Regions from separate parts of the Corynebacterium sp. ED61 genome, predicted to be linked through region 1. Evidence: predicted binding sites of a transcription regulator. Region 1 holds the regulator's gene; the other holds the start of a gene.
The links. The regulator LexA, encoded in region 1, represses DNA repair genes until DNA is damaged. The targets are predictions, from matches to a motif close to CGAACANNTGTTCG.

Region 1 (5,491 bases):
GTTCACTGCCATTGCGTTGGCTTTTATCCCGAAGTTCGGGGCTGCCATCTTGACGATTCCAGTCGGTGTATTGGGTGGGGCAACGATCGTCTTGTACGGAATGATTGGGCTGCTGGGAGTGCGCATTTGGCAGGACAACAACGTTCGTCTCACGGATCCAGTCAATCTCACAGCGGCATCCGTCGCCATCATCGCCGGCATTGGAAATCTAACGTTGACGGTAGGCAGCGTTCAGCTGGAGGGCATTGCGTGGGGTTCGGTTGGCATCATTGTGGGCTATCCAGTGATGCGTTGGCTTTACGATCACGTGGGGGAAGGCCGATACGTCAATACGGCACGCGCGGAATAGTCGTGGTGGCGACTGCTGAATACCGGGTGGCTACTTTTTAGCGAAGGCTACAGAAACTCCAGCATTCTCTAGTGCGGCGACGTAGGACTCGTGTGGTTGTAGGTCAGTGACAACGGTGCTGATGTCTTCAATAGCAGCGAAGCTGACTAAGTAATCCAGCCCGAACTTTGTGGCATCTACGAGGGCTATGACGTGCTCGGCGTGTGTGACCATGGCGCGTTTCACAGCGCCCTCTTCTTCATCAGGGGTGGAGAGCCCGTGATTTAGGGTAAGAGCGTTGGTGCCTACAAATGCCACATCAGCTCTGAGAACTGCGATGGTTTGGGTGGCGATATTGCCTACGACCGCTTGCGCCTGTGGGCGTACTTTGCCGCCGAGAAGCTGGATATCGAAGTATTCGGAATCTGCCAGAGTTTTGGCGATGGGTAGTGAATTCGTGATCAGCTTGTAGGGAGGAACATAACCGCTGGTAGGGGCGTGGGGGATGCTCTCTAGTCCCGAGGTGGCGAGAGCTTCTGCCATGAGAGCGGTAGTGGTTCCTCCGTCGAGAAACAAGGTGCGGCCAGGAGGCGGAAGTAGCTCGAGAGCTCTGCGAGCAATACGCCGTTTAGCGTCGAGCGCAGATTGGGCGCGCGATTCGAATGGGGTGAATTCCGTGCGGTAGTTCTGTGACGGGACCGCGCCACCGTGTACTCGGCGAATTCCGCCTTGTGCATCGAGTGTGGCCAGGTCGCGCCGAATTGTTTCTGCCGTGACGCCAAACTTCTCCGCGAGCTCAATTACCGTGACGCGACCCTTAACGGCGGTCAACGACAATATTTGCCGGCGACGTTCAGTGGACCGCAACGGCATGGGCGGACGACCTTTCTCCTAGGGCTAATCGATTACCTCGTCTAGATCTTACGGAGGACGGCGACGACCTTGCCCAAGATCTCCGCCTCTTCAGCAGGAATTGGTTCGAACAGATCGTTGTGGGGGAGCAGCCACAATCCGTCTTCGTTCTTGTGCCATTCCTTAACGGTGGCGTCTCCATCAATCATCGCGGCCACAAAATCGCCCAGTTCTGCGACCTTTTGGGACTTGACGACGACCCAGTCTCCATTGAAGATGCCGGCATCTCGCATGGATTCACCGACAACCTGCAGGAGGAAAAGTTCTCCACTGCCCACGAGTTCATTTGGGAGGGGGAAGACCGCTTCTACGTTTTCCTCAGCCAATATCGGAGAACCAGCGGCGATCTGACCGACGACGGGAACATACGAGGCTTCAGGGCGCGCATCACTGGCTTCAGTGGCGTTTTCGCTTGGCTTAGACCGTCCTGGGGATGATTCATATCCGCGAATATCAACTGCACGCGGCTTCTTGTCTTCTCGGCGAAGCAGCCCCTTCTCCTCGAGCTGGGTCAAGTGATAGGACACCGACGAAGTGGACTGCAGACCAACGGCCTCTGCAATTTCGCGGATGCTTGGGGGGTAGCCACGCAGCACCTTGGAATCAGTGATGACTTCTAGAATGCGCCGCTGGCGCTCACTGAGAGAATCGCGACCCTTTCCCTTGGCGCTTGCCGCCTTATCTGCTGCGGACTTACGGGGTCGGCCTGGCTTGCGGCGGGCCTCGGGTGCGACGGGCTGCTCATCTCCGGCGGAAGAAAGTGGACTCATGTGTGCTCCTTGAAGATTTCGACGTGGTTCTCACCCTACCTCATCAACGTCACTTAGTCTGGTTCATCTGTTCGAAAAAGCTTGGAAAATGAATGGACAGTTTAGAACGGGCGTGCTATTTTTCCATTAAGGCATGAAATCGAACGTTCGTACCAAAGGCGTTCAGTGTTCGATTAAATCCACTCTGGTTGTCTAGCCGGTGAGTTTAATGATCTTCGTGCCTGTTCGGATGGCTCGCAGGTAGTCGATGGCCGCACTGGTCGTGAGAATTACATGCGTGAGCTAGCCGAAGTGGCAAATGCATGAAATCACCGAGGTTTGTCCTCATGACGATTGTTTGAGAAGAAAGAAGGCCAATATGACTACTGCGCTGACTCGCCCGGATTCCCGTTCTGTTCGTACTGCACGTGCAGAGCGTATCGTGTCGTCGATCCCCGCACAGAGCGGTTCTACCATCAGTCCACCTCGGGAATCTTTCACGGACCTTCTTGTTCCGAAAGTTCCTGAATCCACGCAGCGTTCGAACACCCATGGGCAGGGAAGGGCGATCGTTCCTTCACGAGCGCGTGTTCGTAGGAGCGAGCGTCTGGTGGAAGATTCTTCTGCAGCGTTCGATAACGCATCATCTAGGTTCTTGGAACGATGGACGCAGAATGTAGAGAAGTTCGTTACCTCTCCAGGTGGTATGTCCCTTTCGGTGGGGACCATGGTTCTGACTATGGGTTTGAGCCCGCTATTCCTTTAAACGCTGCATCGGGACTAGCATGAGTGGCGTGCTGTGCCCTTCTTGTAGTTCCCAACAGTCGCGTGTAGTTGATTCCCGAACCGTGGAAAGCGGTGTCGCGATTCGCCGTCGTCGAGAATGTCTCGAATGTGAAACCCGTTTTACCACCGTGGAACGCTCCGTTTTGCTGGTTACTAAGCGCAGCGGGGTGACTGAAGAATTTAGCCGCGAGAAAATGATCAAAGGCGTTCGCCGGGCATGCCAGGGTCGTGATGTGTCAGATGATGCACTTAAGAGACTGGCCCACGAAGTAGAGCAGAACGTTCGCGCTGTTCACGGTTCACAAGTGCAGGCCAACCAAATTGGCCTCGCGATTCTGGAACCTCTAAGGAACCTGGATGCAGTGGCCTATCTCCGCTTCGCCTCTGTGTACAAGTCCTTCGATAGCGCAGAGGATTTTGAGCAGGAGATCGAATCACTCCGCGCTCACCGCGCCCGTAGCTAGCTAAGATGCAGAGCTCAGCACTGAATCTTCCGAGGCCTTGAAGCACAACCCCTAGCGAATCTTGTCGAGTGCCTTCTTAATCCTCTGGACAGATACCGAGCGTGCGGTACCCAAGTTTTGCGCAAACAAGCTGACCCTGAGCTCTTCAATCATCCAGTGGATCTCCTTGATCTGCGGAGAAGCCGCTCGCGCCTCAGGCAATCTATCCAGGGTCTTAGCCAGGTATCTTTCCGCGTCTAAGACTTGCCCGTCCAGCACTTCTTCCTTGTCCGGATCAGTCTCCATCAGGTCCAACCTGGCCTGCATGGCAGCCACGTACCGCGGAACATGCCTAAGTTGAGCAACCCCATGGCGCGCCACGGCATGAGATCCCACATAGAAATCCAGTTGCTGACGCATTGCCTCTATGGGCTCGCCACTCCACTCCCTTAGTTCCTCGGCCATGTCCGCAACCGCCAAAACTGCAGGTGCAACTTCCACCACAGCCTTTCGGACCCCAGTGGCACCCTGCTTCCGAGCAATGTTAATGACTTCTGCGCACCGGTCTGGATCTCGAATAACTGGTCCGTGCTCCTGCAAAATACTCTTGCACGTCACGGTGACAAGATCTTCCAACAGTGAGTCAAAGCCCACATACGGGAAATTCTCCAACGCAACGCGCTGTCGCAGCGGCAGGCCTTTGAGCATCTGTGCGCGCGAGACGGCTACCGTCTTCGTCATCATGGTCAAAACCGTCTTGAACTGCTGTGCAGCAGCCGCTTGCGGCGTGGGGAACGCTCGTAACACCACGCCCTTGTCCACGGAGACGATCGCGGGGTAGGCCACCACAGTCTGCCCATCGACGATGGTTTCTACCGTCTCTGGAACCGTCCCTATGTTTTCTGCATCCCAGTTGGCGGCGCGGGCCAGCACACCGCCAGTGGCAGCACCGCCGCGTCCTGAAGCGTTGCGTCCGCCAGGTTTACCCTGCGCAGAATTCTTATCTCGACCATTCCCGGACTTAGTCTTATCGCCACTTTTCGGCCTTCCGTGGCGACCATGAGAAGCTGCGTCGGCGGGATCGGGCGCATCAGATCCAGAACCCAGGCTGCGGGCTGCGGCTTGCGCAATAGCGTTGGTGACCTGAGAGGTGAGTCGCTGTTGGAGCGCAGCGACGTCGCGGTCCTGATCCACCACATGGCCTCGTCGATCAATGGCAGCCACGTTCATCCGCAGGTGGGATGGCACCTTGGACCAATCAAAGTCCGATGCGGAGATTCCACTGCCACCAAGTGACCGAAGCGCATCAGCCAGCGCTGCATCGATGGCTCCGTCGAAAGGCGTCATACGTTGCAGTGCGTGTTCCGCGAAGTCCGTAGCGGGCACCACGCTCCTGCGTAGTGGCTTGGGCAAGCTCTTAATCAGCGATACACACAGTTCCTTGCGCAGCCCGCTGACCAGCCACTGCGTGGCTTGGGAATCGACCGTAGCCAACAAGGGAAGTGGCACGCGCATGGTGATTCCGTCACGCGGGTCTCCCGGCTGGAAGACATAGCTGAGTTCGAACTCTAAGCTGCCCTGCTGCCACACGTCAGGGAACTCGTGGGCGGCTGTCGCCCCCTCAGCGGATTCGATTAGCGCATCGGCGGAAAAGTCCAGCAAACCGGCGTCGGTATGACGGGCCTTCTTCCACCACGCGTCGAAATGCCGAGCTGAGGTGACAGAGGCAGGGATCCGGGAATCGTAGAACCGGAACAGAGTGTCGTCGTCGACAATAATGTCCCGCCTGCGGGCCTTGTCTTCCAACAAGCTGGCCTCGTTCAACAACTCCTGGTTGTGATGGAAGAACTTGTGGCGCGTGGTCCAATCGCCTTCCACCAGGGCATTTCTGATGAACAGTTCGCGCGCCAGTGGTTTGTCGATTCGTCCCAGGTTGACGGTTCGGTCCGCAACCAGCGGCAATCCGAGCATCAAGACCTTTTCGTGGACCATCGCTGCGCCGCGAGAGCTAGACCAATGTGGTTCGGAATGCACAGTCTTGGTCATGTGTGGCGCGATGGTTTCCACCCACGCAGGATCAATTGGACCGGCCGTGCGCGCGAAAACCTGGGAGGTTTCCACCAGTTCGGCAGCCATGACCCACTGCGGTGGTTTTTTGGACAGCTGGGAACTGGGGTGGATGACGAAGTGCGTATTGCGCGTGCCAGTGAACTGCTTGGAGTTGCCTTCCCGCATGCCAATATTAGTCAGCAGGCCGGTGAGTACTGATTTGT
Region 2 (5,491 bases), on a different contig from region 1:
CGGCGGTGATCCTGGCAGCGATCGTGTCGGTGGGTGCGGTGCCTGCGATTGTTGGTTCGACGCCAACCTCGTCCGCCGCCCCCGCCATGGAATTAGACCCGAGCGAACGCCCCACCGCTCCGGCACCAACAACCGAAACCGCCGCCGGTGACGAGCAGGACACGATGAGCTGCACGCAGGTGATCCACGTGGGAGATTCCACCTCGATCGGCATGTTCTCTCCGGCGATGGTGGACGATCCCAACGAAACCGCATTCACCACGTACCTCGAATACGGGGCGAAGGACGTGCGCGACAGCGTATTCGGCGCACGCGCGACAACCGAGGGATGGAGTGACCCGAAGACGGGCTCGACGTATCCGTCGGCAATCGAATCCGTCACCCAGCTCAAGGAAATGTACCCAGCTGAAGGCACGTGTTGGGTCTTCGCGACGGGTGTCAACGATGCCGCAAATATCTCCGCTGGTGCCACCGCGCAGTACGACGAACGCGTGGAGGCGATGATGGATCTGCTGGGCAACGACGCGCTAGTGTTGTGGCCAATGGTGGCCACAAACACCAACGAGGGCAATACCCAGCGCCCGAAGTGCTTCGCTGCGGCCTTGGCCCGAGCGTTCCCGGCTTCGAAGGATGACGAGCCTTCGAACGAGAAGACCGTAGGTTCGGGGCTGTAGCACTCGCCCTGCGCACCCCACCGCCCTGCCTTAGAGTTACGCGTGGAAAGTTTTCCCACTGAATTTTGCGAGGAACTGCAATGCCCACCGGACTCACCACCACCCCGCGCTCGAGCTGGCTCAAGAAGCTCGCGGTATCCGTCTCCACTTCTGCCCTCGCGCTCGGCTCAGGGGTTATCGTCGCCCCGGCCGCGCACGCCACTGAATCTTCCTTGGGCTCTGCTGGCTCCCTAAACTTCGGCAGCAGCTTGGGTTCCTCCGCTCCAGACTCCACTCCTGCGCACGATTTCGACCTGCAGTCCCACCGCGGCGGCCGCGGCGAGTGGACCGAGGAGTCCGGTCATGCTTTCGAGCAGTCCTTGAAGCTGGACGTCACCACGCTGGAACTGGATATCGTCCTGGCGGAGGACAACACCCCTGTGGTTTGGCACGATCCATCCATCCAGGAAGACAAGTGCTCGGACACCGAACCGGCCACGCCTAACGATCCCGAGTTTCCTTACGTGGGCAAGCTGGTGCACGAGCTGAACTGGGACCAGCTGCAGACCCTGAACTGCGACAAGAAGCTCTCCGGCTTCCCCGATGCCGAGCCCGTCGAGGGAAACAAGTTGCTGCAGCTGCAGGACGTCTTCGACATCGCTGCCGCCGATCCCCAGGTCCGCTTCAACATCGAAACCAAGATCGAAGCCGAAAACCGCGAGGACTCCGCGACTCCCGAGGAGTTCGTGAACACCATCGTGCCCGTGATCCAGCAGAACAACGCCGTGGACCGCTCCGCCATCCAGTCCTTCGATTGGCGCTCGCTTCCGCTGGCTCACCAGGCCGCCCCTGAGCTGGACATCGTTGCGCTTTACGACGAGACCACGTGGAAGGCTAACTCCGTGTGGACCGAGCCGATCAATTACGACGATGTGCACGGCGATGTCGTGGCAGCCGCCGAGCAGCTGGGAGCCAACGTCCTGTCCCCCAACTTCAAGCTGGTCAACCAGCAAAATGTGCAGTGGGCGCACCAGCACGGCATCCAGGTCATCCCGTGGACCGTCAACGAGTCCGATGACATCAACCGCATCATCGACACTGGCGTAGACGGCCTGATCACGGACTACCCCACCCGCGCGACCGAAATCCTGAACAGCCGAGGCATCACGATCGCCTAGCAGGCCTTAAGCGATGCTCCTTTCTCGCGGTTCTTGGTGTTCCCGTCGGTTTTCTTCTCGACGCAATGCTCGCCGCTGCATCGTGCGTTCCTCCCAGCTCTGACGCCACCGACCATCCAACATCCGCTTGCCAGGCCACACGATCGGGCCGTCTGGCAACGTGACCACCACGGATCCGTCGGGGAAGATCCAGTGATCCGCGCCTTGGGCGTCCATGATCACTTTCATCACGCCGTCCGTCTTCCGGTTGTGGCAGGTACGGCAAAGGGTGTGCAAGTTTGCCGGAGTGGTCAAACCTCCCTCGTCGAAGGGGATCCGGTGGTCAATATCGCAGTTGGCGGCAGGTATCGAACATCCAGGTCCGCGACACGTTCCGTCGCGCCCCCGCACGTAGGCGGCCATGGCGGCAGGCACCACGTAGGCATCCACGATCTGCTCTGCAATGCCTTCGCGCAGATCACGGATGCTCGTGACATTCGCGGCCTGACGTGCGGCAGCCTCAGGCGACAGCGGACCGGCACCATCCATGTAGTCCGGATCCGCATTCGCTCCCACATCCGCATTGGAATAGATGTTGAGCACCACGCGAACATCTACCTTCTCGTGCACCAGCTTGATCAGCGCATCCACCAACGAGCAGTCGTGCTTGCGCGCGATGGCCTTCAGAGAATCGTGCACCGTCTTGGCTTCATCAGCCGGCAGGTAGCCCATCATCTTGGCTCCCCCGCCGCTGGTTGGTGTGAACCCCAAACTCCGGCGCGACTCATCCTCATCCCGCTCCGCCGCCTCCGGATCAAGCTCCAACACAATCTTGCGCACCCGATTACGAATCGCCGTCGCCCCCGGCAAATGCTGCCCCTCGTATCGCGGCGTGAGGTAGCGTGTAATCTCCCGGTCCACCGCCTCCAGCGCGTCTTCTTCGACGCCAATCACCGCCCGCTCAATAGCTCGCAACCGCCACAAATCAATGTGCGCCATCTGCTCAATCAACGCCGCCAACTGCGGAAACGAGTGCAACATCAACAGCGCATCAAAGTTCTGCCTCGCCAACGTCTCCGAAGTCCCCAACCTTGATGCAATGCGGCAGGAATGCACCCCCACATCGTCGAGAACAGGATTCGGCAGCACTGAGCGCCAGGCCGCGTAGTCAGCGCGATTAGTGTTCATGTAGTGAATGGATAGTGGATCGTCCGGCGCGCAGGCGTCGAAAAACAACTCCCCCATAACAACCAAGCCCCTCGTGTAAAAGATCGTGTGTAGTGGTGATCAACGAATCGAAACAACGTTCACACATGACTATACGAACGGGCAGGACAACTATTTCGACAACATGTAATGTTTAGAACAGATGTTCGATTAAGTACCCGCCGCTAAACGGTGGATATGGCCCAAAACGCTAGCGCTGCGCCGTCGCTGCAATCAGCATGCGGTCGATGTCCCGAAGAACTTGGTCAACGATCGCGGGGTCCTGCCCCGGCTCGCGTCGTGCGGCCAGCACCGTAGACTGCGCAGCCTCCAGGGCAACCTTCCTAATTTCGGTGGCCTTGACCCGCATTTGCGAGGCATAGGCCATTCGTTCAGAAATTAGTTCGGATACATCCACGTCGACCTCCGCATCGCGCAACAGGGTATCGCCAGTGCCCTCCACGCGTTCCTCAACTAGACGCTCGCAACGGGCGTCCACTGGCTGACCATCCTCATCCAGTGTGATTTCCCCTTCTGCAACCAGCGCCTTTTTCGCCTTTGCCCGGCGAAAAGCCTCAAGAGACGCCGAGGCATCCATGCGCGCATCGGCTTCCTCTGTCAACCAGTGTTCAATCGAGGCCACAAATTGTGGCGACAGGTCATTGGCATGTCGATAGAGTTCCTTTAATGCGGCCCGATGTCCGCGCGCAATCAGTGCCTCCCGAGCCTGATCATTGAGGGCGTCTGGTCCTTGCGTGAGGTCCAGCTTGTTCAGCAGCCACGGCAACGTCATGCCGGGGATCACCATGGTGCACAGCAGCACCATCAGTGCGATAACGGAGACTTCATGCGCATTGGTCAATGCGCCACCAGGGATAGACAGGATCAGCGCCAGGCTCACCAGCCCACGCATGCCACCCCAGGTCAGCACCACTACTTCCTTCATGCGCAGTGGGGCGATGTCCCTGCGCGTCTTGTGCTTGTTGACCTTGTAGAACCCGAACATCCAGCAGAAACGCACGGCAATCAGTACTAGGGACACGATCAACCCCACGTACACGGCGTGCCACAGGTCAGTGCCCACTTCGTGGATCGCATCGCGGACAGTCAGGCCGATCAGTCCAAAGGCCAGACCGGTGAATACCATCTCCACCGTCTCCCAAAATGCCTGGCCGGACAGCCTATCTTCGGCACCGATGTTCAATCGGGAATTCATCTCCACGGCTGCAATAACGATGGCAATCACGCCAGACGCATAAAGTTCTTCGGCAACGATGTACACCGCGAATGGAACAATCCAGCTAAACGCGGTGCGCGCTGTGGTGGAATCCATCATGTTGGACATCTTCGCCGCCCCCAGCCCACCCAACACACCGATCAGCACGGCCACAGCAACGGAAACCACAAAGTCCCACACCCCCTGCGCGATGGACAAATCGCCGCCAGCGAGAAGAGCCACGAGGGCGACGTGAAAAGCGACGATGGAGGCGGCGTCGTTAAAAAGACCTTCCATCTGCAGCGCGGACGTGAGGCGGCGGGGAACCACGGTGGTCTCGGCGACGGCGTCCACAGCCACGGGGTCTGGTGGGGCCAGCGCCGCACCGATGACCACGGCGGCAGCCACGCCCAGGGTGGGGTACATCAGCATCAAGGTGCCGGTCACGGCGGCGATTGTGGCGACGACAAGGAGCACGGACAGGCTGATCACCGTCGAAAGCTGCGAACGGATGACCGCCCAGCTGGTACGTCGCGCGAGTGCCCACAGCAGGGGTGGGAGGAAAATCGGCAGGATCATGTCACTGGGCACGTCCAGGCTGGGGAGCCCTGGCACGAAGATGGCGCCCGCGATCACCACGGTCAGCAAAGTGGGCCACGGTAGACCGAGGCGTTCGCCGATGGCTACCATGACGATGCTGACGAAGATCAGGGCAACGATGCCGATCAGAATTTCCACAAGAACCTACTTCAAAACCCGCGCGACGAGAAGGGAACGGTTTGAGTGTACTTGGGAGCGAGACGGCGATTTCTCGCTATAGGGCTTGCGTTGAAGCGCGCTCGAAGACTTAAAGTTTTCAGCATGGATGACGAGGCACTAATCGACGCTTTGCGGCTCGCTGTGGATCCGCCAGGCGAGGTAAACATCGAAGGACTTCGAGACTTGGCCCGGGACGACGAATCGTGCGCCTGGGACATACGCACTACTGCCGCTCATTTACAGATCAATCCGCATACCCTGCGTTACTACGAACGCATTGGCCTCAACCAGTGACCCTAAATCAGCATGACATTGACTCACCGGAAGATATTGCCCGCCGTCTTCACGGGCAGAAAGTTTTATCTGAGATTGATGGCCACCAAGGAGAGACTGTCATCGATTCACTCACTGACATCTATCCTGCTCTCGGCCACCATGTCGCAGCTTTCGGTTTCGGTAGTATCTACGCCGGCCAGGGCGCGATGCTCGCTCACGGCAAT

Region 2: the regulator LexA is predicted to act here: its motif matches at 3,173-3,186, upstream of IM764_RS02850 (HNH endonuclease signature motif containing protein).

Annotation. Positions count from the first base shown of each region.
Region 1 is NZ_JADGIT010000011.1:100-5,590, forward strand. It holds partial or broken gene IM764_RS09860 (solute carrier family 23 protein) at 1-349, shown strand, start outside; gene IM764_RS09865 (DeoR/GlpR family DNA-binding transcription regulator) at 380-1,195, opposite strand; gene lexA (transcriptional repressor LexA) at 1,243-2,010, opposite strand; gene nrdR (transcriptional regulator NrdR) at 2,784-3,239, shown strand; gene hrpA (ATP-dependent RNA helicase HrpA) at 3,291-5,491, opposite strand, start outside.
Region 2 is NZ_JADGIT010000002.1:164,533-170,023, forward strand. It holds gene IM764_RS02840 (acyltransferase) at 1-674, shown strand, start outside; gene IM764_RS02845 (glycerophosphodiester phosphodiesterase family protein) at 755-1,831, shown strand; gene IM764_RS02850 (HNH endonuclease signature motif containing protein) at 1,838-3,055, opposite strand; gene IM764_RS02855 (cation:proton antiporter) at 3,228-4,970, opposite strand; gene IM764_RS02860 (hypothetical protein) at 5,094-5,285, shown strand.